4 regions of the Vreelandella arctica genome follow, and region 3 is predicted to be linked to each of the others. Evidence: predicted binding sites of a transcription regulator. Region 3 holds the regulator's gene; each other region holds the start of a gene.
The links. Region 3 encodes sigma-54, which starts transcription at its own class of promoters, with help from an activator protein. Its sites were predicted from a motif close to TGGCACNNNNNTTGCTNT; they were not measured.
Positions count from the first base shown of each region.

Region 1: a site for sigma-54 is predicted at 2,204-2,221, ahead of V8L70_RS01000 (circularly permuted type 2 ATP-grasp protein). Genes of this name have one in related genera too.
Region 2: a site for sigma-54 is predicted at 5,288-5,305, ahead of V8L70_RS00900 (amine dehydrogenase large subunit). Genes of this name have one in related genera too.
Region 4: a site for sigma-54 is predicted at 4,754-4,771, ahead of V8L70_RS21215 (MSMEG_0572/Sll0783 family nitrogen starvation response protein). Genes of this name have one in related genera too.

Region 1 is NZ_JBANSN010000001.1:226,027-233,348, forward strand. It holds gene V8L70_RS00995 (transglutaminase family protein) at 1-1,934, opposite strand, end outside; gene V8L70_RS01000 (circularly permuted type 2 ATP-grasp protein) at 2,308-3,789, shown strand; gene V8L70_RS01005 (alpha-E domain-containing protein) at 3,794-4,804, shown strand; gene V8L70_RS01010 (zinc-binding metallopeptidase family protein) at 4,809-5,864, opposite strand; gene V8L70_RS01015 (CoA-acylating methylmalonate-semialdehyde dehydrogenase) at 6,142-7,322, shown strand, end outside.
Region 2 is NZ_JBANSN010000001.1:197,802-205,123, forward strand. It holds gene V8L70_RS00870 (NAD(P)H-dependent oxidoreductase) at 1-123, shown strand, start outside; gene bluB (5,6-dimethylbenzimidazole synthase) at 182-859, shown strand; gene V8L70_RS00880 (sensor domain-containing diguanylate cyclase) at 868-2,388, opposite strand; gene V8L70_RS00885 (helix-turn-helix transcriptional regulator) at 2,504-3,487, opposite strand; gene V8L70_RS00890 (glutathione S-transferase family protein) at 3,636-4,271, shown strand; gene V8L70_RS00895 (GNAT family N-acetyltransferase) at 4,472-4,945, shown strand; gene V8L70_RS00900 (amine dehydrogenase large subunit) at 5,354-6,499, shown strand; gene V8L70_RS00905 (MauE/DoxX family redox-associated membrane protein) at 6,506-7,036, shown strand; gene mauD (methylamine dehydrogenase accessory protein MauD) at 7,054-7,322, shown strand, end outside.
Region 3 is NZ_JBANSN010000008.1:177,388-184,709, reverse strand. It holds gene pmbA (metalloprotease PmbA) at 1-66, shown strand, start outside; gene V8L70_RS09970 (HPr family phosphocarrier protein) at 102-371, opposite strand; gene rapZ (RNase adapter RapZ) at 417-1,349, opposite strand; gene V8L70_RS09960 (PTS sugar transporter subunit IIA) at 1,461-1,931, opposite strand; gene hpf (ribosome hibernation-promoting factor, HPF/YfiA family) at 1,936-2,244, opposite strand; gene V8L70_RS09950 (RNA polymerase factor sigma-54) at 2,343-3,758, opposite strand; gene lptB (LPS export ABC transporter ATP-binding protein) at 3,923-4,672, opposite strand; gene lptA (lipopolysaccharide transport periplasmic protein LptA) at 4,684-5,193, opposite strand; gene lptC (LPS export ABC transporter periplasmic protein LptC) at 5,205-5,774, opposite strand; gene V8L70_RS09930 (KdsC family phosphatase) at 5,775-6,317, opposite strand; gene V8L70_RS09925 (KpsF/GutQ family sugar-phosphate isomerase) at 6,356-7,322, opposite strand, start outside.
Region 4 is NZ_JBANSN010000045.1:7,002-14,323, forward strand. It holds gene V8L70_RS21190 (HipA domain-containing protein) at 26-1,018, shown strand; gene V8L70_RS21195 (HIRAN domain-containing protein) at 1,020-1,760, shown strand; gene V8L70_RS21200 (hypothetical protein) at 2,021-2,152, shown strand; gene V8L70_RS21205 (hypothetical protein) at 2,149-2,790, opposite strand; gene V8L70_RS21210 (aminotransferase-like domain-containing protein) at 3,086-4,483, opposite strand; gene V8L70_RS21215 (MSMEG_0572/Sll0783 family nitrogen starvation response protein) at 4,843-5,325, shown strand; gene V8L70_RS21220 (Nit6803 family nitrilase) at 5,340-6,332, shown strand; gene V8L70_RS21225 (MSMEG_0568 family radical SAM protein) at 6,325-7,322, shown strand, end outside.

The sequences.
Region 1 (7,322 bases), on a different contig from region 3:
AGGTCGAGGTAGTGCTCCAAGCTGGTTAGCGGCGGCAGAAAAATATGCAAGCGGCCATCCCGGGGTTCCACACATAGGCTGGTGTGAATAACACCACTTTCCGTGTCGATTTCCGCCCGTGGCTGCTGCTGAACCGATTCGCCCTCTGGGTGTGATGGGCTCGGGTGGCTGGTTCGACCCAAGCGTTCGGCATCGCTGAGGTGGTGTTGTTCGGCGTTGCGGCGAGCAACTTCGCCGTGAATGTCGCCCAGCTCTGGGCGAGGCGCGAACAGCGATTCCGGTTGAGGCTGCTCTTCTGGGGCAGCCCAAGGCAGCGCCGAAAGCGGTAAACGCAAGCCCATGGGGGAGTCGCCGGGCACCAGGAACAGGTGTTCACGCTTGAGCGGCCAGCGTCCGCTCTCCCAGCGGTGGGCCTGGCTAAGCGAGTGGCGCAGCGGTAGGGCATAGCCAACCACTTCGTCTAAGCCTTGTTCTAATAAGCGGGCTAAACGGTGACGTTCGGCGTCATCTTTGAGATTGGCTTCGCGTGGGTCAACGTTCACCGGTAGCGACTGCTCTTTCCATAGATAGTAGTAGGCATCCTCGAACGCCGGAATCCAGTAGCGTTCGGCCACACCCAGGCGTTCGCTTAGCGCTTTGGTAAAGCGCTGGGCCATTGCATCATCTACATGGAGCTCCGGTGCGCCGTCTAGGCAGGCCAGCCACTGGGGATCACGCCATAGTGGTACGCCATCTTTACGCCAGTAACAGGCGAGCGCCCAGCGGGGCAGTGGTTCCCCGGGGTACCACTTGCCTTGCTGTTGCTGAATAGCGCTGCCGGGGGCGTAAGCGGCCTGGAGCCGGGTTAGCAGTGCCTCAGCGCGTTCGCGTTTGTGCTCGCCCAGGGCTTCGGTATTCCACTGTGGGCTCTCCATATCGTCGACCGAGACAAAGGTGGGTTCGCCGCCCATGGTCAGGCGTACGTCCTGGTGGAGCAGTTCGGCATCTACCTCGTCACCCAGCGCGCAGATACGCTGCCACTGCTCATCGCTATAGGGCTTGGTGACCCGTGGGTCTTCGTGGATACGCTCCACTTCCATGGTGACATCGAAAGTGACTTCACACTTATCCGAAAACCCGGTAATCGCGGCCGCACTGCCGGTCGTCGGGGTGGCGGCGAGGGGAATATGGCCTTCGCCAGCGAACAGTCCCGAGGTGGGGTCGAGCCCCACCCAGCCTGCGCCGGGGAGGAATACTTCGGTCCAGGCGTGTAGGTCGGTGAAATCTACTTCGCTCCCGCTGGGGCCATCCAGCGCTTTAACATCGGACTTGAGCTGAATGAGGTAGCCGGAGACAAAGCGTGCGGCGAGGCCCAGGTGGCGGAAAATTTGCACCAACAGCCAGGCGCTGTCTCGGCAGGAGCCGCTGGCGAACGTTAAGGTCTCTTCGCAGCTCTGTACGCCGGGCTCCATGCGTACCAGATAACCAATATCATCCTGCAGGCGTTGATTCAGCGCGACCAGGAAATCGACGGTGGTGGTGGGCTCGCGGGGAACAGCCTTGAGCCACTCCATCAACCGCGGCCCGGATTCCGTTATTTCCAGATAGGGGCTTAGTTCCTGGCGCAGCGCTTCGGGGTAGGCAAAGGGAATCGTTTGCGCAATGTCGTCCAAGAAGAAATCGAACGGGTTAATCACCGTCATCGGGGCGATGAGTTCGACCGCAATGGTTAATTCTTTACGCGGTTCGGGGAACACCACGCGGGCATTGAAGTTGCCAAACGGATCCTGTTGCCAATTTAAAAAGTGGTCATCACCGGAGAGCTTGAGTGAGTACGCCTCAATATGCGTGCGACAGTGGGGCGCCGGACGCAGCCGAATAACATGGGGTGATAGACGTACCGGGCGGTCAAAGTGGTAAGTCGTACGATGATGCAAGGCAACGCGAATGGTCATGGGCCACCCTCAAGAGAACCGTTATCAACCGGATAGTCGGCTGGGTTAGGGAATAACCGAACGTTTCGCAAGTATCGTTCCACTTTTACTTTTTTGCAGCCGCTATCTTAAGTAAGACGTTTAACTAAAGTGGAAATGGCGTTATGCACCAACTTGAAGCCAACTAGACGCACCAAAAGAAGCATAAAAGGTTTTGTTGGGCGCTGAAGTTCTGCCAAGTAATGTTTGAGTAGTGTTTAAGTAAGCGAACGTTGAAATATCGCAAAAGATGGTACGTATTTTGCTCTCAATTGTTTGATTGTTTTGCACGCGGCAGGCCTACACTGAGCATTGAGGAAGTTGCCGCTTCCACCCCAGCGCCAGGAGAGCGCCCATGAGCCAAGTGAATTGGAATAACTATGCGTGTCGTGATTTTTACGATGAGCTGATGGCCGCGCCCGGTCAGCCACGCGAGTCAGCGGGTGAATTGTGCAACATGTTGGCAAGGTTTAGCGCAGAAGAGTTAGCAGAGCGGAAAACGGCGGCGGAGATCGCTATCCGTACCATGGGAATTACTTTCACCGTTTATTCAGAAGGGGCAATGATCGACCGTGCCTGGCCGTTTGATATTGTGCCGCGCATTATTCCCGCCAATGAGTGGCGTAAAACCGAGGCGGGGCTCAAGCAGCGCGTGCAGGCGCTAAACTTATTTATTGATGATCTCTACCACGACCAAAAGGTGATCAAGGACAAAGTGTTACCCGCTGAGGTATTGGCGCAGTCGGTTAATTTTCGCCCTCAGTGTGTGGGTATTAATCCCCCTCACGGCGTGTGGGCGCATGTTTGCGGGTCAGACCTAGTGCGCGATGGCGACGGCACGCTCTATGTGTTGGAAGATAACTTACGCATTCCTTCCGGCGTCTCTTACATGCTTGAAAATCGTAATGTCACTAAGCGAGTGCTGCCGGAGTTATTCGCTTCGGGCAAGATTTTGCCGGTTGATGATTACGTAGCGCAGCTTTACGACATGCTAGCGTCGATGTCGCCGCGCCCCGGCGATGACCCGCAAATTGTGGTGCTGACCCCAGGGATTTATAACTCTGCCTACTTCGAGCACGCCTATCTTGCCCAGCAAATGGGCGTAGAGCTGGTGCAGGGAAGTGACCTGTTAGTGGATGACGATGATGTGGTGTATATGCGCACCGTCGAGGGCATGCGCCGCGTGGATGTTATTTACCGCCGTGTTGATGATGAGTTTCTAGACCCGGAAGCGTTTAATCCTGAATCTATGCTGGGTGTTGCGGGCCTGATGCGCGCTTGGCGGGCGGGTAAAGTCGCGCTGGCCAACGCGCCGGGCGCTGGGGTGGCGGATGACAAGGTGGTTTACGCTTTCGTCCCTGCGCTGATTCGTTATTACCTCGATCAAGAGCCGCTGTTGCCCAACGTGCCGAGCTACCTGTGCATGTTTGAAGACGACCGCCGCTATGTGCTCGACCACCTGGATGAATTGGTAGTCAAGCCCGCCAATGAGTCGGGCGGCTACGGCATGTTGATTGGCCCGCGCTCAACCAAAGAGACCCGCGATGAGTTTGCGCAGTTGATCAAGGCAAATCCACGCAATTATATGGCCCAGCCCACCCTGGCGCTTTCTACTACGCCTACGCTAGCGAATGGGTTGCCGCAGCCGCGCCATGTGGATTTACGCCCTTTCATACTCTCAGGGCCTGAAATTCATGTCACGACCGGTGGTTTGACGCGGGTGGCTTTGATAGAAGGATCGCTGGTGGTGAACTCTTCACAAGGCGGCGGCAGTAAAGATACCTGGATTGTAGAAACCGACGATAAGGCGGCAGCGGCCGCGGTGAAAGGAGCCTAACGCCATGCTGTCACGCGTTGCTGAAAATCTTTACTGGATGGCGCGTTATATTGAACGAGCGGAAGATACCGCGCGCCTATTGAGCGTTAACAGCCACCTTATGCTGGATTTGCCGGGACGCTTGCCGTTAGGTTGGGCCCCACTTATCGAAATGACCGGCAGCCTGGAAGCCTTCACCGCACGCCATACAGACTTCGATGAGCGCAATGTCGTACATTTTTTATGTGCCGATACCGAGAATGATATTTCGATTATCTCCGCCCTCGCCAGTGCTCGCGAGAACCTCAGAACCACCCGGGATGTGGTGCCTCGGGAGATTTGGGAGGAGGTTAATCAGCTCTATCTGAGCGTCGTCGACCATGCTGAACATGGCGTTAGCCCGCGCCGCCGCGATAGCTTTCTCAAAAGCGTGATTCGTGGTTGCCAAGCGTTAACGGGGCTCATTGAGGGCACCTTGAGTCATGGCCCGGCGCGTACGTTTATTGAATTAGGGCGCCAGTTGGAGCGGGCGGATATGACGACGCGCATTGTGGACGTGCGCTCTGCCAGCTTGCTGCCGCAAAACCCTGAGGAGCTACTGCCGTTTGAAAACCTGCAGTGGATGAGTGTGCTTAAATCACTCACTGCGTATCAAATGTACCGTCAGCAGGTGCGTTTACGAGTGCGGGGGCCGGATGTGCTGCGTTTTTTGCTCCAAGACCCCAACCTGCCACGTTCGATTGCCTGCAGCCTCGAAACACTAGGCCATGAGCTTACCTTGCTTCCCCGCCAAGACCGCCCCGCGGCGACGGTTTCGCTGGTTCGCGCGGACGTAGTCGATGCCGATATCCAAGCGCTTGCCCATTCGCCGAGCAAGCTGCATGCCTTTATCGACGAGCTGCAAATTGGCTTTGCCGCCATTCACGATACGCTGAGTGCGACCTACTTTGTGAATGACGACACTGTCCCCCGAGTGGCACAAACGCAGAGTCAAACGCAAAGCCAAAGCCACGCAGGGGACAACGACAACGATTGAAGGACTAACGCTCCACAGGGCTGGCGGCCTGGATCAGTTGATGCAGGTACGCCAGCTTATCGCGCACGGCGGGGGCGAGCACCGTCGGTGACAGGTCGAGCAGACCCATATCCCGGTTGAGCTCGTTCACCGCCAAGCCGACCTGATGAAAAGCCATCAACATGCTGTCCAGGCTACCGTCATATTCGACATGGGTAATGCCCATGTGCAGTGCGGTATCCAGCACGGCCACCATATCCAAGTAATACGCGAAGGTTTCGGCGAAGTCTTCCCAGGGGTGCATGGTGGCGTAGGCAGAGATAAAATGCTCAGGCCAGTCGCTGGGAGCGCCCTGTTGGTAGTAGCGCTCTAACGCTTCGGCATAGCTTGGCCGGTGGTGGTTGCCAAATACTGCACGACACGTTTCTTCATCGCGATCCTTAACCAATACGTCCCAGTAGTAGTGGCCGATTTCATGGCGGAAGTGGCCAATCAAGGTGCGGTGGGACTCGTTCATATCGACCCGTAAACGCTCGCGCTCAACGTCGTCGGCCTCTTTAACGTTAATGGTGATATGACCTGCCGCATGGCCGGTATACACTTTCTCCTGGTTGGCGGTAGAGCGCCATAGTCCTTGGTCAGGCAGGGCATCAGCCATAAAAGAGAAACTCAACGGCACTGCAATAGCATCCTCTTGGGTGCCATGGGGTAGTTTCAGTAAATCAAGGGTATGAAACAGACGCCGTTTGGCCGCCTCAAGTGCTGCCCAACGCTCGCGGTTACCATCAATAGTGAGATCGGGGATCATGGCGTTATAACGGCAGCAGTCGCATAGCGTATCCGCTTGGCCGTGTTCCATTACCACCATACGATTGCACACGTTCTCAACAGCATAGTTGTGGCACTTCATTAGCGCTGTATCGCACCCTGGGTGGGTACAGCGATAGCCGCCGTTCTCCAAGGGCTCAATGGCCACGATATTGCTACAGGCAGGACACCAGCCGACCTCTGACTGACAGCTAAGGCAGTGGGTGTTTTCATAGAAAAGCGGATTGCCACAGCGGCAGTTGAAAGCCTGCATAAATAATTCCCTGTGTTTAAACACGAGCGTTCGCCATGTGCGATCCGCGAGGCTGCGGCACACTGATAGGCCGAAGCATAGCCAGCCCTGTGACACATTGGAAAGGCTAATTGATATCCTGCCGCAGATTTTGTTGACTCATGCGATACTTGGTTGACGTTAACGTCAACTTGCTGCTATACCCTGTACTCTTGCCTTACCGCGAAGCACTTTTTAATACCGCATTTTTATAACAACCACAGCCATAACAATCACAATTAATAATAGGAGCAACGCTATGTCTGTTCGCGAAATTCCCATGTATATCGATGGCCAGCCCGTGCAGTCGCAAAGCCAGGAGTGGCGCGATGTGGTTAACCCCGCCACGCAAGAGGTGGTAGCGCGGGTACCGTTCTGTACCACTGACGAAGTGGAACGCGCTATCAGCAGCGCTAAAGAGGCGTTTAAGGAGTGGCGAAAAGTACCGCTGGGTAAACGCATGCGCATTATGCTCAAGCTTCAGGCACTGATTCGCGACAATACCGCAGAGTTGGCGGCGCTGATCACCGAAGAGCACGGCAAAACGCTTCCCGATGCGGAAGGGGAAGTTGGCCGGGGCTTGGAAGTGGTGGAGCATGCCTGTTCGATTACCTCGCTGCAGTTGGGTGAGCTGGCGGAAAATGCCGCTAACGAGGTGGACGTTTACACTATGCACCAGCCGCTTGGTGTGGGCGCCGGTATTACTGCCTTTAACTTCCCGATTATGCTGCCGTGCTTTATGTTTCCACTGGCGATTGCCACTGGTAATACCTTCGTTCTTAAACCCTCCGAACAGGATCCCAGTTCCACCATGCGCTTAGTGGAGTTAGCCCACGAAGCCGGTGTCCCGGCAGGCGTGCTCAACGTGGTGCACGGTGGCCCTGATGTAGCCAACCAGATTGCTGATCACCAGGATATCAAAGCGCTCTCGTTCATCGGCTCTACCCATGTGGGTTCGCTGCTGTATAACCGTGCAGCGGCAGCGGGCAAGCGCATGCAAGCAATGATGGGGGCCAAGAACCACTGCGTGGTCATGCCCGATGCTAATCGTAGCCAAGCGATCAACAACCTGCTGGGCTCAGCCTTTGGCGCGGCGGGCCAACGCTGCATGGCAAACTCTGTGGTGGTGCTGGTGGGCGAGGCGCGTGAGTGGCTGAGCGATATCGTTGATGCGGCGCGTGAAATGAAAGTGGGGCCGGGCACCCAGTTAGATGCCGATTTGGGGCCGCTGGTGTCGCCAGCTGCTCGTGATCGTGTGCTGCGTTTAATCGATGCAGGTGAAAAAGAGGGCGCCAAACTGATGGTCGATGGTCGCAATGTTCAAGTGGAGGGCTACCCCAACGGTAATTTCGTGGGCCCCACTCTGTTTGCGGATGTGACCGCAGATATGACCATTTACCGTGAAGAGATTTTTGGGCCTGTACTGTGTGTGGTCAGTGT
Region 2 (7,322 bases), on a different contig from region 3:
GCCTGGGCATCTCGTCTGGTGAGCTTGAGTGGCGAAAGACCCATCCCCTTTACGGGTTGGGACGACTGGGACGATGAGGGTGTTTTACACCAGACAAACCCGCTGCGATGGCGGCTAGGCTGAGCTCGTGTAGACTCTCACTTGTCTCTACCACCGATCAGTAAAAGGCCCGAGCAGCGCCATGAACAACGCGAAACACCTATTTTCCGATGCTGAGCGGCGTGGGCTCTACCGCGCCATACATGAACGGCGCGATGTGCGCTCGCAGTTTCTGCCTGACCGGATTCCCCCTGAAGTGCTGAACCGCCTTTTGGAGGCCGCGCATCATGCGCCGTCGGTGGGGTTTATGCAGCCTTGGGATTTCATCGTGATTGAGAGTCGCGACGTCAGGGAGACGGTGCTGGCGATGTTTGAGCAAGAGAACCAGAAGGCCGCCGAGCGCTTTGAAGGTGAGCGTAAAGAGCATTATCGCAGCCTTAAGCTGCAAGGGATTATGGAAAGCCCGCTTAATCTCTGTATTACCTGCGACCGCAGCCGAGGCGGCCCCCATGTGCTAGGGCGCAATAGCATTGTGGAAACCGACCTGTTTAGCACTTGTTTAGCCGTGCAAAACCTCTGGCTGGCAGCGCGGGCGGAAGGGATTGGCGTTGGTTGGGTGAGTATTCTTGACCAGGAACAGCTGAGTACTGCGTTAAATCTGCCTGAGCACGTTTACCCGCTGGCTTATCTCTGCCTTGGCTACGTGAGTGAGTTTTTAGATCAGCCAGAGCTTGAAGCGCAAGGCTGGCGTTCCCGCCTGCCTTTAAGTGACTTGGTGCATGGCGATAAGTGGGGGCAGCCGTTTAGCAGTGGGTTGTGAGCACGCTTCTATAGGAAGGGCCTGCTTGCTGTGCCCAGTCCATCTGCCCATTGCTTACGGCGTTGGCTTTTATTTGCGTACATGCGCTCGTCTGCCAACGCAAACACCTGTTGGGCGGGAACTTCACTGGAGCTGGCGCAGCCTATGCTCACATGAAGCATGAGTTCTTCATGTTCACCGCTGGCGGTGTCGATAGTGCAGCGCTGTTCAGGCAAGTTTTCTTGGATCAAGTTGGCCATACGCCTAGCTGCCGTTAGGTCGGCAGAGGGGAACAGAATGACGAATTCATCGCCACCGTAGCGAGCCAGTATGTCGCTGTCTCTGCAGTGAAATTGCAGGTACTGGGCAACGCAGGCAATTAGTTGGTCGCCTGCCACGTGCCCATAATGGTCGTTTACGTCCTTGAGCCTATCGACATCCAACATCAGCACCGCAAAATCCAGGTTTGGCGTCTGCACCTTGCCCTGAATACTCATCTGCAGCGCTGATTCCAAAAAACCTCGGTTATAAAGCCCGGTGAGCCCGTCACGCTCAGCCGTTTTCTTCAGTTCCAAATGCAGCAATTTATTCTCGGTAGCCGCCGCCAGCTGGTCGGCAAACAGAGACAGTATTTGCTCCAAACCGTCGTCCCGACTGGGAGCTTTCACAATCAGCCAGCCTTCATACATGCTTAGTCGGCCCGCCATCGACGCGATATACAGATTTTCGCCTTTATCTGTTTGCGGCAGTGTGGTTGGGTCTCCTTCTTGCCCATGAACGTTTGCCAATAAATATCTCAGGCGTTTTTCATCCTCTGAGCTTAGCCCTGCCACTGCCGCGAAACGTGTCACTTCTGAACGCTGCCGTTCTTGTAGAAAAACCGCAAATCCGTAGTCGGGGAAGTGGGTCTGTAGGTGGTTTAAGGAGTCAACCAGCAGCGTATGGATATTGATCGCGCGGTTTGCGACGGCTCCTAGATCAAGCAAGGCGTGAAAGACTCGGTTCTGAAATCTAGTTTCGCCTATGCTGCGGCCAATCTGGCGATTCTGACTGTAGGTGACGCGGCCAATGGTTAGAAAATAGACCACTGCACCGGCCCATTGATAGATGTCTAAACGGTTGCTTACATAGGGACGAAAAGTGAACCCCGTTAGGGCGCTTCCAATTAAAGCTGCAAGAATGAAAAGTCCGGCTGCAATAAGCATTTTCCGCACTCCACCAACCACTAAATTATTCATCAAACAGGCAAGCCCAATGGTGATGGTCGCTAAAACGTAAAAATCCAGTACGCTGCACCAAAAACCAAATAGCAGGCTGTCAAAGAGGAGGTTTCTGAACTCGGCACGCTTGGAGTTCTGGGCATGTGCTGCAAGCGCATAGGCGACGCCGGGCCATAGCAGCAGCAACATCCCAGGTAGAATAAGCGTCCAGCCGCTGCCTTCTGCGACGGCGATCCATACGGTTAGCCCGAAGGTATGGCAAAAGGCAAAAATGCGTGGGGCAATTATTGCCAATGCAAGACGGTGTGGGCGTCTCAAAGAAGGTTGCATTCGTGAGTCTTTATTTAACGTTATTTGACCAACAGACTAGCACCTAAGCGGCTAAGAAGCCCTATCCCGGCGTCAGACGAATAGTTCGTTTCACTCTCATAAGTTGCAGACAGTGTCAGGGCGTATCGATTGGATATGATGAAGCTGTCTCGCAACTGGCCAGTAAATGGTTGGCGTGCTCGCGAAGTGCCGCTTTGAGGCCATCTGGCTTGAGAACGGTAAATCGAAACGGGAGCTGTGCCAGCCAATAGGCAAACCACTCGAAGCTGTCGGTTCGGGTGGTGAGCAGTAATCCACCGTCAACCTCCTCGAACGGTTCTGTACAGAAAAATTGGTTCTCAACGTCAGCGGACACGGCATGATCGATGTGTAGCACCAGTGATACTTCATGAGTTGGGCCCCAGGACATAAGGCTTTCGCTCAAAAAATCGGCTGCATTGAAGCGAGCGGGGCGTATGAAGGTATCATCGAGTAGGTGCACACCGCTGATACGATCCAGCCTAAATGAGCGCATGGCGCCCCTCAGGTGGCAAAAACCAACGGCATACCACCGGCCCTGTTGGAAAACCAGTCCGTAGGGGTCGATCCGACGATCAATCTGATCGTGCTGCGGAGAGTGGTAAATCAGCCCGACGGTTCGCATGGCTTCAGTAGCTTTCGTCAGAGTCTCAAGTGCACGGTCATCACGGCTGGGTTCACGCCGGGGTAAGATCACCTGAGTGGTCTCACTGATACCGCGCACCCGTCTTTGTAAATTCGCAGGCATCACTCGCTCGAGCTTTGCTTGCACGCTGGCAATGGCAGGCGCTGCGTTCGTCAGACCCAGCTGGCTGGCGGCCACTAAGCCTAGAGAAACGGCGAACGTCTCTTCGTCGGTAAACATCATCGGTGGCAGCTTGAAGCCAGCCACCAGTCGATAGCCACCGTAGCGCCCCTGTTCGGTCACTATCGGCACACCTATATCTTCCAGTGCCGTAATGTAACGCCGTATAGTGCGTCGATCCACGTCCAGGCGTTCGGCCAACTCTGCGCCGCCCATCTGGCCATTAGCCTGAAGCAACTCAAGCACCGCAAGTACGCGTGTTGTGGGGCCTGCCATTAGCGCCTCCCTCCTGAAGCCATCGTTAAAGTCCTGCAGAAAAATGCATTGTGGCTTTTATTTAGGACGGATTATCACCTATTAACACACTAATCTGACTTGGCAGTACCTAATGTCATCGAAAAATAGACTGAAAAAGGAGCCTAATATGTCAGAGCTAACGTTTTACACTCACCCTATGTCTCGCGGGCGCGTGGTGCGCTGGATGCTGGAAGAGGTAGGCATAGCCTACTCGGTAAAAGCGATGGAGTATGGCTCAGAGATGAAAGCCGAGGACTACTTGGCCATCAACCCCATGGGGAAGGTGCCTGCCATCAAACATGGCAACACTGTGGTGACGGAAGTAGCGGCTATCTGCGCGTACCTGGCAGATCAGTTTCCAGATAAAAAGCTGTCACCGCCCCCACAATCTCCCGAACGTGGCGTTTACTATCGCTGGCTGTTTTTTATGGCGGGCCCGTTCGAAATGGCCACCAGCGCCATGACTTATGATTGGAAAATCGACAGCAGTAACGCACAGGCTGTCGGCTGTGGCCAAGTGGAAGACAGTATCAATACGCTTGAAAAAGCACTCAGTGAAAATGCTTATATCTGCGGCGATCAGTTTACTGCCGCAGATATCTTGGTTAGCAGTTACCTCTGGTGGGAAACGATGCAGAAGAACATCCCGCCCAACGAGGTGTTCAAGCAGTACATTGAGCGCATGGAAAGTAGGCCAGCAGCCAAGCGGGCCAATGAGTTGGATGATGAACTGGCTAAGCACTTAAAGCCTGTGACCGCCTGATGAATTGAACGTGCTGCTGCCCAGCCCTTAAGCGAACAGGGCTTGCAAGGTGAGATTAGCCCTATCTGGTTGCAGTTTTTTTTACAGCGCATGGCGGTGAGATCTCTGGCTAGCGGCGTGTGCAGGAGGTATCGGCGCTAGCCAGCCTACCCATATATCGCTACTGTATTTGCTTGTGCTAAATAAGACAGGCGCTACTTATGCAATGCGATATCATTCTCCAGCGGCTAAGAGCCGACGATCCTAACGCTGAAGTAGTCGCGGGCTGGACATATGAAGCCTGGGGCCATTTGCATCCTGGGATCACACTAAAGCAAGCCATTGAACGTACTCAGGCAAATTGTGGACAGGGCGGTGTGCCTTCCATCTTTATGGCGATGCAAGGGAACAACCCTGTAGGGACCGCTAGCCTCATTGTCGATGATATGAGTATTCGTCGCGAATTTACCCCCTGGCTGGCCTCCGTATTCGTCGTGCCCGAATGGCGGGGGCAGGGTATTGCCTCTGCGTTGGTACGCCGGGTAGAAGCCGAAGCAGCTGCGCATGGCTTTAAGCGTTTCTATCTCTATACCCCTGATCAACAGGCGCTTTATCGACGGCTGGGTTGGCAGGATGTAGAAAGCCTTGAGTACCGGGGCGAAACTGTCACGGTGATGTTGAGGCAGTTGGTCTAGCTATAGAGAAGCTCGCTCACGCGAAAACACCATGCTCCCGGCGGCCAATCAAATCGAGTACGGCTTCGGTTTTTGTCGCCGATTTTTGTTTTGCCTGCGCAGTAGTGGTTATCAGCAACTGCAAAGCGGAGTAAGGCGACGATGAATAGGTATGTAGTGCGTGGCGAAATTTATGGTCATTAAAGTGAGCCTACTAGGCTTACAAGGAGCCATTTCAGTGCATGTGTTGAATATTTTTAAGAGTGATAGAGTAATATTCTTAAATTCAGATTGATATATTTTAATCTAAAGTGTTGAAATTTAATAATTATTTCTCTTCTTGGCTTGTTGGTGATTTTTTTCTGGCATGATTTATGCTTTTTCTTAGCGAAAGCTAAAGTTGCTCAAAAAAATCTCAGGAGGTCGTTAATGTATTGGTCAAAATTAACTCTGATCACTTTAGGTAGTGTAACGCTAATCAACTCTGTCCAAGCCAGTGAAGATTTTGTTCCTGAAAAACTAACCGTTATGGAGCGTATTGAGCCAGGGCCAAATGTGTTTGTTTTGGATCAACTCTGGAGTGGAGCAAGTCGTGTTAACATTATTTCTCAAGAAGACCTAACTTTAAAAGGTAATCTGAGTTTTGGCATTGTTGGGCAAATGGCAACTAGTAAAGATTCCAAGAGTTTTTATAGTATGTCTTCTTATGCTCAGAGAATCACCTACGGACCAACCGAAGTAGTGCTACAAGAGTTCGATGTTGATACGCTGAGCTTACAGCGCGAAATAGTCATTCCAGAAAAAGCCGTTCAAGTTGCTCCCTCAAGCGCCATGCTTGCTCTTTCTTATGATGATAATTATGCCTTTATCCAAAATGCCACTCCGGCGACTTCTGTTTCAGTAGTTGATTTACAGTCGGGAGAGTTTATAGAAGAAATTCCCACTCCAGGATGCTTCGGGATTTATCCTGGAATTGATTCTGTGAAATTTACCACCGCATGTGGTGATGGACGATTCCAAACATTTTCTCAAGAAAGTGATAATAAGTTTGGATCTCCAGAATATAGCGAAGCTGTATTTGATGCTCACTCCGATCCTGTTTTTATAGGAGGTGAGCGCGCTGGTAATGAATTACTGTTTGTGTCATTTTTTGGCAATGTATACGAAGTTTCGGATGTAGGCGATGCGCCGACTTTAGTTAATAAGTTCTCTATAACAGGCAATATCGAAGGTGATTGGGCACCTGGTGGAGTGGATGTTTCTGCTTATAATGAAGCTAACGATGTGTTATTCGTTACCATGCACTCAGGCGCTTATGAGGGTAGCCATAAAAACGCTGCCGAGGAAGTGTGGGCTGTAGATATGAGTAGCGGGGAAGTATTAAGTCGGACGCCTGTTCATGAACTGTCATCTATTTCAGTCACCGGCAATGAGGTGCCTACACTGTTTGGTTTGGATGAAGAAAGTACGCTTACACGTTTTGATGTTAATACAAACGCCGGATTTGAACTTAAAGAGACTCACAGCTTGGAAAGCGTCGGCGACTGGACTGTTTATGCAATTGCAGGGAAGTAAGTGCCTATGAACATCTCAGAGCTTGTGGCGTTAACTTCCTTAGTGTTATTGGCGCTTTTATTCGCACAATCGGCATGGCATAAAACCCAGGACTACGGCAGGTTTCTAGGTCTAGTTGCTAACTATCAACTATTGCCTAGATTCCTTGAAGAGAATGCCGCCCGCGGACTTATTGTCGCAGAAGTGCTACTCGTGATGCTCTTTGTTTTTCCTTTTACAGCAACCTTTGCTGCGTTAGGAATTGGCGCTTTGTTGCTCGTTTATGCTGTCGCTATGAGTGTTAATTTGCTGCGCGGACATCGGTTAATTGACTGCGGTTGTGGTGGTAGTGCTCATCCGGTAGCGTGGACTTTGGTGTTACGCAACCTACTATTAGCAGCGTTAGCTCTGCTCCCCGCGATTTACGATACGAGTCAGCCTAGCCATTTAGAGCTTGTGGTTGCAATGCTTGCTGGCAGTGCCCTCTGGTTGTCTTACAACGTGTTGGGAAAAATAATGGAAAATAACCGCTTGTTATCAAATCTTCGCCAAACTTGAAATGTGAGAATAACATCATGACGCTATTAATATTTGCTGTTTCATTGCTTAGCCTGATGGTTTTGGGTTTATGTTTTGGTTTTTTTGTGCTGGCCCGGCAGATTGGTATTTTGTACGAGCGCATAGCACCAGTAGGAGCTATGGTTAATGACAGTGGACCAAAAGTCGGTGAGATTTCACCTGTCTTTAATCTGCCTAGTTTAACTGGAGGGAAAGTGCAAATAGGTAGCCCTTCGGATAATAAGACATTGGTGTTTTTTTTATCCCCCACTTGCCCAATCTGCAA
Region 3 (7,322 bases):
GATACCCGTGGCAGTGTTCACACGGGCAGTTGGTTAATTGACGCCATGACGGTGGCCGGTGACTAATCCTCAGCAACTTAAACTTTAGCAACCAGAACCGATTACTGATCTTCTTCAAAGCGGGCATCGAACAGCGCTTGAATCGCATCAAGCGCCTGTTCAGCGTCATCGCCTTCGGCGTTGATGATGAGCTCGGTACCGCAGGGTGCCGCCAGCATCAGCAACGACATAATATTGGCGGCGTCGGCGACCTGTTGCTGTTTATAAACCCTTATTTTAGCCGTATAGCGCTGGCCGCATTTGACCAGTTTTGTCGCCGCGCGGGCGTGGAGTCCGCGTTGATTGGTAAGTGTAAGTATTCTTTCTGGCACCCTGGTTCCTTTTTGCCGAGTGGTGTCATTAATGGGTAGAAGCGCTTAGGAAGTCTCTTGCCGCTCGTCAGTATGATGTGGGTTATCCAAGGCGGCATCAGGCTGCTCACTTAGCGTGTACTGCAAGCCTAGCTCCCGATGGCGCAGCTGAACTTCACCCATTCCAGGCGCCAGCCGTTTAGCCAACTGCTCAACCATATAGACCGAGCGGTGTTGTCCCCCCGTGCAGCCAATGGCAATGGTCATGTAGCTGCGCTGGCTATTTTGGTAGGCGGGCAGCCAGCGCTCAAGCCATGCCTGTATATCGTTGCTCATGGCATCGACAATCGGATAGCTGGTTAAGAAAGCGACGATGTTAGCGTCGCGGCCAGTGAATTGGCGCAGCGTTGGATCCCAGTAAGGGTTGGGCAAACAGCGAACGTCGAATACTAAATCGGCATCTAGTGGTACACCACGTTTATAACCGAATGACTCAAGCGTTAGCGTCAGTTTATCCGGCCGCTGATGTGCCACCTGGTCGGTAATGCGTCGGCGTAAGTCGTGTACCGACAACCGCGATGTGTCGATCACTAGGTCGGCTAGATCGCGAATATCCTCTAGCGTCTCCTCTTCTTTGTTGATCGCCTCTTCCAGGGTCATCTCGCTATCTCGGGTCAGCGGATGGCGTCGCCGGGTAGCGGAGTAACGTTCAAGCAGGATGCGGGCATCGGTGGTCAGGTAAATAACTTGAAAATCAATCTTACGCTGGCACAGTTCCTCTAATAACGTGGGCAGACGTTCCAGTGCGCCAGGTAAGTTACGCGCATCAATACTGACCGCCAAATGAGCGCGGTCGCCCTGATCGCGTAATTGATCCACCAACGACCCGAGCAGCATGGCGGGCAGGTTATCAATGGCGTAGTAGCCAAGATCCTCCAGCGCTTGTAAGGCGATAGATTTACCTGACCCGGAGCGGCCGCTAATGATCACCAGTTGCATAGAGTCTCGCTTTGCTTAGATCAAGCTGCATTGGGGGTGGTGGGCGAAGCATCAACTTAGCGTGTAAAATACCATTAGTTGGCTTTCACAACTTAAATTGGCGTTAACGACTTAGGACGTTGAATGCTCACGCATTTTGGCGGTAATAAGCTCAAGCAGCTCGCGCTGACTGCCTGCCTTGCGCAGCTGGTGGCGAGTATCCGCATCATTCATGATGGTCGCTACCTGGCCGAGTAGGGATAGGTGCGTGTCGTCTGCCTCTTCGGGTACAAGTAGGACAAACACCAGATCAACTGGGTCGCCATCAATGGCGTCGAAATCAATCGCTTCTGACAGTTTTAAAAAACCAGCGATAGGCGCCGAACAGTGCGGGCTGCGTGCGTGTGGGATAGCCACGCCATTGCCGATACCGGTGCTGCCTAAGCGTTCTCGACCGATTAACCGGCTAAACACTTCTTGGCTGTCCAGGCTGGGCGTATTTTGTGCGATAAAGGTGCTGAAAAATTCCAGCACCCTTTTTTTGCTGCCCCCGGGCACGTCGAACAGAACGCGTTCCGGGGGGAGTATGGTTTCCAACGTCATTGAATTAACGCACACCTGCGCCTTGGGCGCGGGCTTGTGCTTTTTCCTTATGTTTAACGAGTTGTCGATCGATTTTATCCGCTAGGGCGTCGATAGCGGCGTACATATCACTGTCGAGGGCTTCCGCATGTAAATCAGCACCTGCGGCGTGCAGTGTGCAGGCGGCCTGTTGGCGCTCTTTCTCCACTGATAAGGTGACTTGCACCGTGGTTATGTTGTCGTAATGGCGCTCTACACGTTCAAGCTTTTCGTTGACATAGTCACGCAAGGCGTCAGTCAGATCTACGTGATGACCAGTGATATTTACTTGCATTGACGTACTCCTTATCCATCGGACTGTACTTCGATTGTAACCCTTTTTGCCGCGTTGCAAAGCCCTTGTCGAGAGTTTCCCTTAATCGTTGACGAGTGCTAGCGAAGACGACGTCGTTCGCTGGACGAGAGGATGCCCATGGCTTCACGATATTTAGCCACTGTACGACGCGCTACTTGAATGCCGCCTTCATCCAGTAGCGTGACTAAGCGGCTGTCAGAAAGCGGTTTGCCCGGCGGTTCTTCCTGAATAAGTTTTTTGAGCCTGGCGCGAATAGCGGTGCTGGAGTGGCTGTCGCCATCTTGGCCGCTCACTTGGCTTGAGAAAAAGTATTTAAGTTCAAACACACCACGGGGCGTATGGATATATTTTTGCGTGGTGACCCGTGAAATCGTTGATTCGTGCATCTCCACGGCTTCTGCTATGTCAGCCAATATCAGCGGTTTCATGGCTTCTTCGCCGTGCTCTAAAAAGCCAATTTGCCGGGTGATAATTTCGCGACCCACGCGCAGCAGCGTATCGTTACGGCTGGAGAGGCTTTTGATTAGCCAGCGCGCTTCTTGGAGGTGCTCTTTAAGAAACTGGTTGTCCTGGCTTTTGTCCGCACGCTTTATCAAACTGGCATAATCGGGCTGAATGCGCAGCCGCGGCAAGGCTTCTGGGTTGAGCTCTAGGTGCCAGCCTTCGTGGTTATGGCGAACTACCAGGTCGGGCGTCACATAGCTGTCGGCGGTGTCACCGTAGGCGCTACCGGGGCGTGGGTCGAGGCTGCGTATCAGTTGAATGACATCGGTCAACTGCTCGTCGTCGAGCCCTAAGCGGCGCTTGAGTAGGCGTATGTCGTCTTTACCCAGCGCTTCAAGAAACTGGCGCACTAAGCGGCGAGCGGGGACGAGTAGCGGTGTGTCGTCCGGGAGGGCTGCGAGTTGCAGCATCAAACATTCGCGCAGATCGCGAGCAAAGATGCCGGTCGGTTCAAACTGCTGGAGTTTGAGCAGAATCGTTTCTACTTCGCGCTGGCTAAGCCCGTCAATTCCCTGGGCGCGTAGGCCTTCACGAATATCATTGAGCGGTTGGGTCAAGTAGCCGTTGGCATCCAGTGCGTCGATTAAGCTCTCTGCAACGAGCTGTTCACGAACACTGAAATCCGTCATGGCAAGCTGCCAAAGCAGGTGACCATGAAGGCTTTGTCCGGCGGCTTGGCGCTCAAAATCTGGGCCTTCACTGCTGTTGCCGCCCAGGCTGTTTGAATCTTGATAGGTATCTGACCAGTCGCTATCTACCGACAGTTCAGTGGGTATGCTCTCTGACCACTCCTCCTCTTTAGGCTCGCTGACAGCCTGTTCGCTGAATTCATCCTCTTGCTCAAGCATGGGATTGGCATCCAAGGCCTGCTGAATTTCTTGCCTCAGATCCAGCGTAGAGAGTTGTAATAGGGCAATCGCCTGCTGCAGCTGAGGAGTCATGGTCAGCTGTGTGCCAATACGCAGTTGTAGAGAAGCTTTCATGACCATCTGAGAACCACGCGTTAATCGGAAAGCTTCACCCTAGTGCGAGAGAGTATCGGTTGCAAGTGCAATAAACATGCCATTGGTAGTAAAGTTGTTGCAGAGCGCTATTTACAGAACCAAAAAATAGGTTTATGGGCAGGCAGTGATTGTAGGCGCCGCTGATCAGTTTAGAGGCGAAAATCAGCACCCAGATATACGTCTCTGACCTTCTGATTATCGAGAATGGCACTGGGTGAACCGCTGGCAATGATTTGCCCATCCCCAACGATATAGGCGATGTCGCAAATATCCAGGGTTTCACGTACGTTGTGGTCGGTAATCAGTACGCCAATATGGCGCTGCTTCAGCGCGCGAATGATGGTTTTGATCTCACCTACCGAGATGGGATCAACGCCTGCAAAAGGCTCATCGAGCAAAATAAAGGCGGGCTCAGTGGCTAGCGAGCGGGCTATTTCTACACGCCGACGCTCGCCACCCGAAAGGCTCATCCCCAGGTTGTCGCGAATATGGGTAATGTGGAAGTCTTCGAGTAGCGCTTCAAGGCGCTGTTCGCGGTCGCTACGGTTAAGCTCTTTACGGGTCTCGAGTATCGCCATAATATTATCGGCAACCGAGAGCTTGCGAAAAATAGACGCCTCTTGAGGTAGGTAGCCAATCCCTGCCGCTGCACGTTCGTGCATGGGGGCGCGGGTTAAATCCACATCGTCGATACCCACTTTGCCCGCGTCGGATTTGACTAGCCCGACAATCATATAGAACGAGGTGGTTTTACCCGCGCCGTTGGGGCCCAGTAGGCCGACAATGCTGCCTTGGCAGATCTCCAAATTGATGTCTTTAACCACTCGGCGGCGTTTGTAGCTTTTAGCCAAATGGTGGGCATAGAGGGTTTTGATCGGCGCGGTGTCAGCAGTTGCCACAGCTTTGCTCCCTATTGTTCAGGCTGAAGGGTCATACGTATGCGCTGGGGCTCGCTGCCGTCAACGTCAGAGCGTGCTTGAATCACTTCACGGTCAATAAAATACTCAAGGCGCCCGCCGGTGAACGTGTCTTCTAGCTGGATCAGCTCGGCTTGGTCAATCAGCTCTACGCGGCGCTCAGCGACGTGATAAATAATCCGTCGAGCCCAGCCTTCAGTGGGACCATCTTGGCCCTCCACTTGATGACGCAGGTAGGCGCGTTCACCGGTGGATGTCGCTTTCGATAGTTCGCCAGCCTCGTTGCGTTCGATCTCAACACGCTCGCCTCGCAACTGCATTTCGCCTTGGCGAATATCTACATCCCCGGTGTAAACGGCGGTGCCGGCCCGCTGGTCGAGATCTAAACGGTCAGCTTCCACTTCTACAGGGGCTTGTTGTGACGTTTGGGCCAGTGCCGATAACGGCATCGTGAGGGCAAAAAGAGTGGTGGAGAAAAGGGCTGTATAAATAATGGCTTTCATGGCGGCTCCTCTTAAGGTTGCGTGGCCGGGGGGTGTGTGCCGCGCACATTATCATTTAGGCGGACCTGGCTGGTGTTAAGCCACGCGTCCATACGTGAAGCGCTCATTTGCTGGGGCGGTTGCTGCAGTAATACCGGTGTTTCACTCCAAGCATGTTGATTAAGGCCATCATAATGCAATAGCTCGGTATCAAGCTGCCAGCCTTCATCCGGCGCGATCAGTCTAGCCGAGCCCGACATCAACAGTGCCTGGGTGGCCGTGTTGAGCGTGCCTACATCGGCGCTAGCCAGCCACTGACGGTTTTCACTATCATACAGTACCGCTTGAGGCTCTTCCGTCCAGGTTTCGCTTCGCTGCGGCGTATGGATAAGTCGCGGCGTTTTTAGCGACTGCAAAACGTTGCCGTTATCGCCGAACAGGGTGATCTCAGCATTTTCCAGTACGTGGCCTGGCTCTTGAGCCTGTGCGTCGGGGTCGATGCTGATGTCTTGAGGCCCGCGGGGGTCAAGCCATACCAATAGAGCCCCTAAGGCAATCACCAGTCCGGCTAGCCAGATGCGTACTTTAAAGCGTTTAACCATTTAATTGCGGCCGTGCAGGTAGGTGTCGAGCACCGCGCTCCAGTGCCCTTGAGCTTCAAGCAGCGTATCGCAGATTTCGCGCACGGCACCGTGGCCACCCAGGCGTTCGGTGGTCCAGTCGGCGTGGGTGTGCATATAATCCGGTGCGTTGGGTACGGTAATGCCGACGCCACAACGCTTAATAGCCGCAAGATCGGGGAGGTCGTCGCCACAGTAGGCCACTTGATCAAGCTCGATATCGAGGCGCTGACAGAGCCCCCGCAGGGTAACCAGCTTGTCTTCACAGCCTTGATGGACATGGTCGATACCCAGGGCGGCGGCGCGTTGACTCACCATGGGAGAGTCTCGGCCGGTTATCAGCGCAACATGAACGCCCACACGTTTGAGAAGTTTGAGCCCATGGCCATCCTGGGTGTGAAACGCTTTGATTTCGATACCATCGGCCTGAAAGTAGAGGCGGCCGTCGGTGAGAACACCGTCAACATCAAGCGCCAATAGGCGTACGCGGCGAAGTCGATCGAGTAGCGCAGCAGGTAGGGTCATAGAGCCTCCATATTAGTAAATTCTTAAATTAAGTGTAGTTAAATAACACCGCTGGCGAGCAGGTCATGCATGTGTAAGGCGCCAATAGGTCGCTGTTGTTCATCAACCACCGCCAGCGCGGTAATACGGCTCTCTTCCATGATGCGTACCGCTTCGGCCGCCAGGATGTCGGGGCCGATACGCTTGCCCGGTCGGGTCATGACATCATCCACGAGCACTTCACGCAGATTATGGAATTGATCTAACGTGCGGCGTAGGTCGCCATCGGTGTAGACCCCGGCCAATCGCCCTTCGCTATCCACCACACAGGTAAAGCCAAGCCCTTGCCGGGTAATCTCTAGTAAGGCGTCGCGCAGCGGGCTGCCCAATGCGACCTGGGGCAGGCGTGTGCCGTCGTGCATCAGATCTCTAACGCGCAGCAGCAAGCGTTTGCCTAAACTGCCGCCGGGATGGGAGAGGGCAAAATCTTCAGCGGTAAATCCACGCGCCTCTAGTAACGCCACTGCCAGCGCATCGCCTAGGGCGAGGGCGGCGGTGGTGGAGCTGGTGGGGGCGAGGTCCAGCGGGCACGCCTCACGCTCAACGCCACTGTTTAAGTGCGCATCGGCGTGTTTGGCAAGCGTGGAGTTTGGACGCCCCGTCATGCTGACTAGCGGTATGCCCAGGCGTTTAAGCAGTGGTAAGAGCGCAGTGACTTCGGCGGTTTCACCCGAGTTAGACAGCGCCAATACCACATCGGAACGGGTGATCATGCCTAAATCGCCGTGGCTGGCTTCACCAGGGTGAACGAAAAAAGCTGGTGTGCCTGTGCTGGCAAGTGTGGCCGCCAGCTTACCAGCGATATGCCCCGACTTGCCCATGCCGGTCACCACCACGCGGCCTTGGCAGGCGAGAATTAGCTCGCAGGCACGGTCAAAACTTTCGTCTAGTTTGGCTTGAAGGCCGCCAATGGCTGCCTGCTCAATTTGCAGCGTACGCAATGCACTTTCGCGTAGTAGGCTGGGT
Region 4 (7,322 bases), on a different contig from region 3:
TATTTCTAGGTAGGTAGATATCACCATGATTAATCGTGAAGGCATTCATCAGCGACCAGACCAAGTGATTGATATCACGGGTTGGGGTGTTCACCAAGATTATGAAGTCTTTCCAGTAGGCGCTCGCGATAAAACACTCCGCGTCTGTCCTGACCCAGCTCCTTATGATTTTTGTATGCCTGGGCACCGCTATTTATTTAAAGAAGCTATCAAAAGCGCGAAAAACTCTGATAAGCCTCGCTACCCTGACCAATACTGGTCTGAGGTGATCGCTTTTCATATTGGCAGATTAATGGGTCTTACGCTCCCTCCCGTTTTTGTTGCCATTGATTCCTCTAGAAACGAACCAGGTACAGTAAACGAATGGTTCATTGGTTATGCTGATAGCGAGGAAGATCGCTACTTTCCTGGCGGGGATTACTTGCAACGGCGTATTGCAGAGTACGATAGGGAGAAGGGGAAACAGCACAATTTAACAACCATTATCGAACTAAGCCGTGTGTTAGAGAGAGGCGGATGGCTTGCTCATGATTGGCGACAGTACTGGGGGCTTTGCCTATGTTTCGATGCGCTAATCGGCAATACTGACCGCCATCAGGAGAACTGGGGGCTGATTTGGGGAGAAAATGATCCAACGGCCCGCTACACACCTTATTTTGATAATGGCACCAGCCTCGGGCACGAGTTGCAGCCCCAGAAAATGCAGCGCATGATGCGCGACCATAACGAATTCAATGCCTACCTTAAAAGAGGGCAGCACCACATGCGCTGGGCCAAAGGCGACAAAAAGCGCCTGCCGCTTATTCAGGGCGTTACTCAGTATTGTCAGCAATTCCCTGCTATTCGACCAATACTGATAGAACGCTTACAACGTTGGTGCGATGATGACCTTAGAGACATCCTGAATGACTTAACTTACTTTGACATCCCACATCCCATTACGCAACAACGTGCTGACTTCATAGCGTTTTTGACTCTGACAAGGAGAGAGCGCCTGTTACAGGCTCTGGAGAACTGATATGCCCCGCTTAATCGAACACTTGGTAGAACCACACCGGCTGCTGCTTTATTGGCAGGCACGCGAGAGCAAAATGCGCTCTCGCCACCTAGTGGGTGAACTGTTCAAGCGGGACGATAAAGTGGTTCTGGTGTATGACCTAGACAGTCCAGAGCTGGCAGAAGCCAAACGCTTAGGCTTTCGAGGCTACCCGGCGTTTCCTATGAGGCAAGCCGAGCACAATCATCAGGTGCTGGAGGCTTTCACTCGCCGCTTGCCGCCACGCAGTCGTCGTGATTTTGGGCGTTATCTGGAACTACGCGCTATCCCAGAGGATGCCAACATTAGCGACTTCGCTTTACTGGGTTACAGTGGCGCCAAGCTACCCAATGACGGTTTTGAACTTGTTCACCCTTTCGACAATCCACCTGAAGCCTTCGAGGTATTAATCGAAATAGCAGGCTTTCGGCACGAATCACAGCTTGAGATAACAGATTTACAGGTAGGCAGCAGCGTTCAATTTGTCCCCGAACCTGAGAACCCTGTGGATGCTGATGCTATCCGCATCGAAAGCGCTGGGTGCACACTGGGCTATGTCCCGAGAGGGAACCTCGACATGCTGCACCGAATGTTAAAAGAAGGCGCGATCCTCGAAGGGGAAGTATTTCGCACCAACGGGACATCAGAACGCCCGCTTGTCTATATTCTGACGCGTCTTTTAAGAGGTGACCTACCCTTTCAAGCGCTAAAAATGCAAGCTTAGACCCATTGATGTTGAATACTCCATTATCTAGAGCTCTCCCTTGCCGCTTGCGCTTTGTATAGAGCAAGTAGGCCAGAAACAGCTCCCCCTCAATCACCAATTCCACTCAGTGCGCGCCACCGCGTCATGAGCAGAGTGGGCGCAGGGGCACACAGCCGATGCGCTGCTGCGAGGTAATGGTCACCTGACCCGACGAGAGCCTTACCGCACCGATCAGCATTTTCAGTGAGCCCCAATTCAATCCGAAGATGGTCAATAACGTGTTTGGCGATACGTCTGCTTATATCGGCGTCATGGATCCCTTGGGCGTGGGTCTGACGCTGGATGCTGGCCTTTACGATGCGTTGCTGGAACAACTGGCTAATGAGATTGCGCGCTGCACTGACGGCTAAACAGCTTTTTTCTTAAACAGCTTGCCGAGTTGATAGAGGTCGTGCATATATCTATCAAACTTCGTAATAAGCAGTGACGCAAAGATAAAGGCATAAATCAGCAGCATTACTGCCATGGGGTCGTTTAACCAAGCCAGCCAAGGTGTCGAGACTGGATAACCCAGCGTATAAACACTCATGGCAGCCAGTAGCTGAACCAAGAAACAGTTCAAAATAACCAGTGTAATCAACGCTGCGCGTATATTGGTACGCGGCAGCGTTGTTTTCCAAAACGGCAAGTGACGCACTTTTACGCTGTTTACATTCGCACTGCTATCGCCGTTAAAACACAACCGCGCTTTACGCCGCAACAAAGGAATCGCGTAGACGCCTTTTTCCTCTTCAGCAAAAGCCTTCAGTGCGATATCCCGATCGAGATTAGGGCTCAAGGCATTGGCTGCCGCTTGATCAAAGTCTGGCCGGGCATGGGTTTGCGTGGCGGTTTTGGCTTGGTCAGAAAGCGCTTGTAAGTGGCTTTTATCAGCCTTCGACAACTTTTTATCGTTGCCGACGTTGATGTTGTAATGAATTTCATACACCTGATACAGAGCTGCGGTCACGCCCACAAAGATCATCAAAAAGACAATATATATCAACATATTAACGGGCACCTCCTAAACAAAACCGAACCAGCTAGGCGATAAATAGCTTTGTTAGCGTTCAAACTAACTTAAGGACTATGCCTATGCACAGCTGACAAGTACAGGCTCAGAAAGCCTCAAAAAAGCCGGATCAGACGACGGATCGCAACCGTGGTAGTGCTCCACAGTGTGCATTAAAATAAGGAGATAAGAACCCCTAGCCACTTATCGCCGAAGATAATGGGCGTTAAACTGCTTTTACTATTCGTCTGGCTAATCAATACCAAACCGTCACGAGGACAGTTGACCAAGGTTACATCGTCAGAGATGACAGATAGGCAGGCTGGTCGATGATATCCGCCACATAATGCAGCCTTTCCTCCCAGTCCTCTCTTGTCAGTTGACCACCGAAGCACAAGCGCAGAGCTTCAGGGGGATGGTTGTCGGTACTAAAAGCAGCGCTGGCAACCGCACTAACGCCATGTGAACGTAATTGCACCGCCAGCTCTGAAGGGTTCCAGCCAGAGTGCTTGGGCAGCTTGAGCCATAGGTGGAAAGCACCTTTGGCAGACACGATGCGCTGACGTCCCAGAATCTTCTCGGCTATTTCAAGGCGGGCAATGGCCTCGATACGGATCGCTTTAAGCATGGCATCTGCCGTCCCATCGGTTATCCACTCAGTGACCAGGGCGTCAATCAGCGGGCTGGACATCACCGAGGTGGCTCGAAGCGCCCCAGCGGTTCTCTGCGCCTGTCGCTTGGTGGGGGCGTGTAGAAATCCTGATCGCAAACCGGGGCCAAAACACTTGGCAGTCCCCGTCAGATAGTAAGTGAGCTCAGGGGCCAAGTTAGCAATAGGGACGATCTTCTCTTCGCTGAGCATGGTGTAAGCATCATCTTCAATAATCGGGATGCTATAGCGCAAGGCAACATCGGCCAAAGCTTCACGACGCCCCAAGGGAATAGTCGTCGTCGTGGGGTTTTGGATGGTGGGATTAATGTACAAAACGGCCACTTGACCCTGCTTACAGATATCCTCGAAGGAGCGAACAAGAGGGCCATCGGAGTCACGCTCCAATGAATGCAGGGTCAGCCCGAGCTGGGCCGCAATAGCCTTTAGGCCAGGGTAGACCAGGCTTTCGACACAAATTAGCTGACCTGGGGCTACCAACTGCATCAGTAGCCCAACCAGGCCGCTGTGAATACCGGGGCATATCAAGACCTGTTCCAGTGTCGTGTTGTCCAGCCGCCGATCCAGCCATTGGAGCGCAGCCACACGGTCATGATGGCTGCCACCAAAGGTTTGATAACGCAGCAGTGAGTAAAGATCACGCTGGGCCAACACCGAGATAGCGCTATCGCGTACTCGTTCAATCAACGTCGGTATCGCGGGCTCAATCATTAGGTTCATGGTCATCTCATAACCACTGCTCGGCTTCACTGACACTGCCTTACCTTTAATAAAAGTGCCCGAGCCCGGATGCGAGTCAATCAAGCCTCGCAGCTTAGCTTCGTTATAGGCACGCGCCGCCGTCGTGTAATTGATACTCAAAGCCCCCGCCAGTTCTCTCAGCGGGGGCAGTCGCTCGCGGGGCTGCAGCCGACCACTACCGATATCTTCAGCAATCAATTCAGCGACCAGACGATAAGCTGGCTGGCTGACCTCCTTGTCTAAACGTTTTCGCCAGCGTTCCAGCTCAGATGTATGCATATCTTCCCCGTCGTTAAATAAACATTGTTACCTACCCTTCTTATCGCCCAAAACTTATCACTGATGGACTAAAGATTGCACAAATAAAAAATTGATTGCATATGTACTTAATGGTGCAAAACATACTTTTAGTGCACAAATAAGGTGAAAAACACAGTTTTTTTGAAACATTAGCCTTTTATTATTTTTTTATCCTAAAAATTTGGTCAATTTTTAGGCTTAGAGCGACCTACATGATCGACAATTGATTGGATCAATAATCATATCAATTGGCACGTCGATTGCTCCGTATTGATCGTACCGCTTGTGTAAGCACGGCGGTTAACGACTCTCCCACTCGCAATAAACGGAGCTTAGACATGCCTACAGTGACGCAACCACTCAACAAGAAAGGCGATTTTCTGGTCGACTACGAAGAGAAGGTTTTTGAAGACGTAAAAGCGAAACCAGGCGAAAAAGCCCTGGTAACTTTTCATACGGTTGCCTTTGAGGGGTCGATCGGCTTCGTGAATATGCTGCAGGCAACGCGTTTGCTGCGTAAAGGCTTTGAAACCTCCATCTTACTGTATGGCCCTGGCGTCACTTTGGGTGTCCAGCGTGGCTTCCCGACCCTGGGCGATGAAGCGTTTCCCGGTCACATGAATTTCAACAATCAGTTGACCAAGTTTATGGCCGAGGGAGGCAAGGTCTACTCCTGCCGCTTTGCTCTTCAAGCACTCTATGGTCATGGCGAACCGTCACTCATTGAGGGCATCCGCGCGATCAATCCACTGGATGTGCTTGACCTCAAGCTGCTTCACGTGCGCGACGATGCACTGATCATCGATACCTGGACGGTCTAAGGGGAGCAGCGGTCATGGCACAAGCAAACATGACAGGAACGACCATAGTGCGGGCCGCTGCCGCTCAGCTTTCTCCCGATCTTGAGAGTGTTGGCGGCACGCTGGTCAAGGTACTGGATGCAATCGACGAAGCGGCCAGCAAGGGGGCTGAGCTGATCGTGTTCCCCGAAACCTTCGTTCCCTACTATCCGTACTTTTCATTTGTCTACCCCGCCGTGGCCTGTGGCGCCGAGCACTTACGGCTGTATGAACAGGCCGTGGTGGTACCAGGCCCGATCACTGATGCTGTCGCTGAGCGCGCTCGCACCCTGAGCATCGTCGTCGTGCTTGGCGTTAATGAGCGTGATCATGGCACCCTCTACAATACTCAACTGATCTTTGATAGCGACGGGCGTCTGTTGCTGAAACGCCGAAAGCTCACGCCGACCTACCACGAACGCATGATTTGGGGCCAGGGCGATGCCTCGGGCTTGAAGGTAGTGGATAGCGCCGTGGGCCGTGTTGGCGCCCTGGCCTGCTGGGAGCACTACAATCCGTTGGCACGTTATGCCCTGATGACCCAGCACGAGCAGATCCACTGCAGCCAGTTTCCTGGCTCGCTGGTCGGCCCAGTCTTTGCGGATCAAATTGAGGTAACCATCCGTCATCACGCCCTTGAAGCGGGCTGTTTCGTGGTTAACGCCACCGGCTGGCTAACCGACTCCCAAATCGAATCCATTACCCCCGACACCACGCTACAACGTGCTCTGCGTGATGGCTGTAACACCGCCATTATCTCGCCAGAAGGTAAGCACTTGGCCGAGCCGCTGAGCAAAGGAGAAGGCATCGTTATTGCCGACCTGGATTTCGCCCTGATTACCAAGCGTAAGCGAATGATGGATTCGGTGGGCCACTATGCGCGCCCTGAACTGTTGAGCTTAGCCATTAACGATATGCCCGCCCACTGCTGCCAGCCACTGGCCACTTCCGCTCAGGGCCATAATGCCCAAGGAGATGAAGATGAGTAAGCTCGCCGATCGCTCACGCTTGTTCACCGAACTTCAAACCCATGGCGTACGCCTGCAGGATGCATCACAAGAGCATGTCAGCCGACGGGGCGGCGCTGGCCCTTCTGACCATCAGGCAATAACCATCGATGGAATCACTATGATGGTGCCCGTCTATACCCAGTCGGCATGGCGTTCACCGTTTAGCGTAGTGTCAGGTGATGAAGGACATAGGCTGACTGAAAACACGATTCCTATGGCCGATATTACCTTTGCAGATACGCCCCACTTCTACGACCTGCAAACCGCTGACGGCGTCCCCTACACGCATATCGCCACCTTGCATAGCCGCGATGTACTGGCCACGACGGTACTGCAAACATGCATCCGCTATGAGAGCAGGCGCAAAGCCTGCAAATTCTGCTCGATTGGTCAATCACTCCAAGCCGGGCGCACCATTGCGCATAAGTCCCCAGACCAACTGGCCGAGGTGGCTAAGGCCGCTGTCGAGCTCGACGGTGTCAAACATATGGTCATGACTACCGGAACGCCAGCCACGTCTGACCGAGGAGCCAGCGTCCTTTGCGAAAGTGCCAGAGCCATCAAAGCGGCCGTGGATCTTCCGCTGCAAGGGCAGTGCGAACCACCGAAGGATCCCGTTTGGTATGCCCGCATGAAGGAAGCTGGCATTGACAGCCTGGGCATGCATCTCGAAGTGGTCACACCTTCGCTAAGAAAAACGCTAATGCCAGGCAAGGCCGAGGTTGGCATCGAAGAGTATATGCAGGCGTTTCGCGATGCTGTTGACGTCTTTGGCCGCGGGCAAGTCAGCACTTATATTCTTGCCGGGCTCGGGGATACCCGCGAGGCCATTCTGGAAACCTGCCAACACCTAATCGAAATCGGCGTTTATCCCTTTGTAGTGCCGTTCGTGCCGATTAACGGCACGCCATTAGAAGACCATAAGCCGCCCAGCGCCGACTTTATGGAGTCGATCCTGGCGCCGTTGGG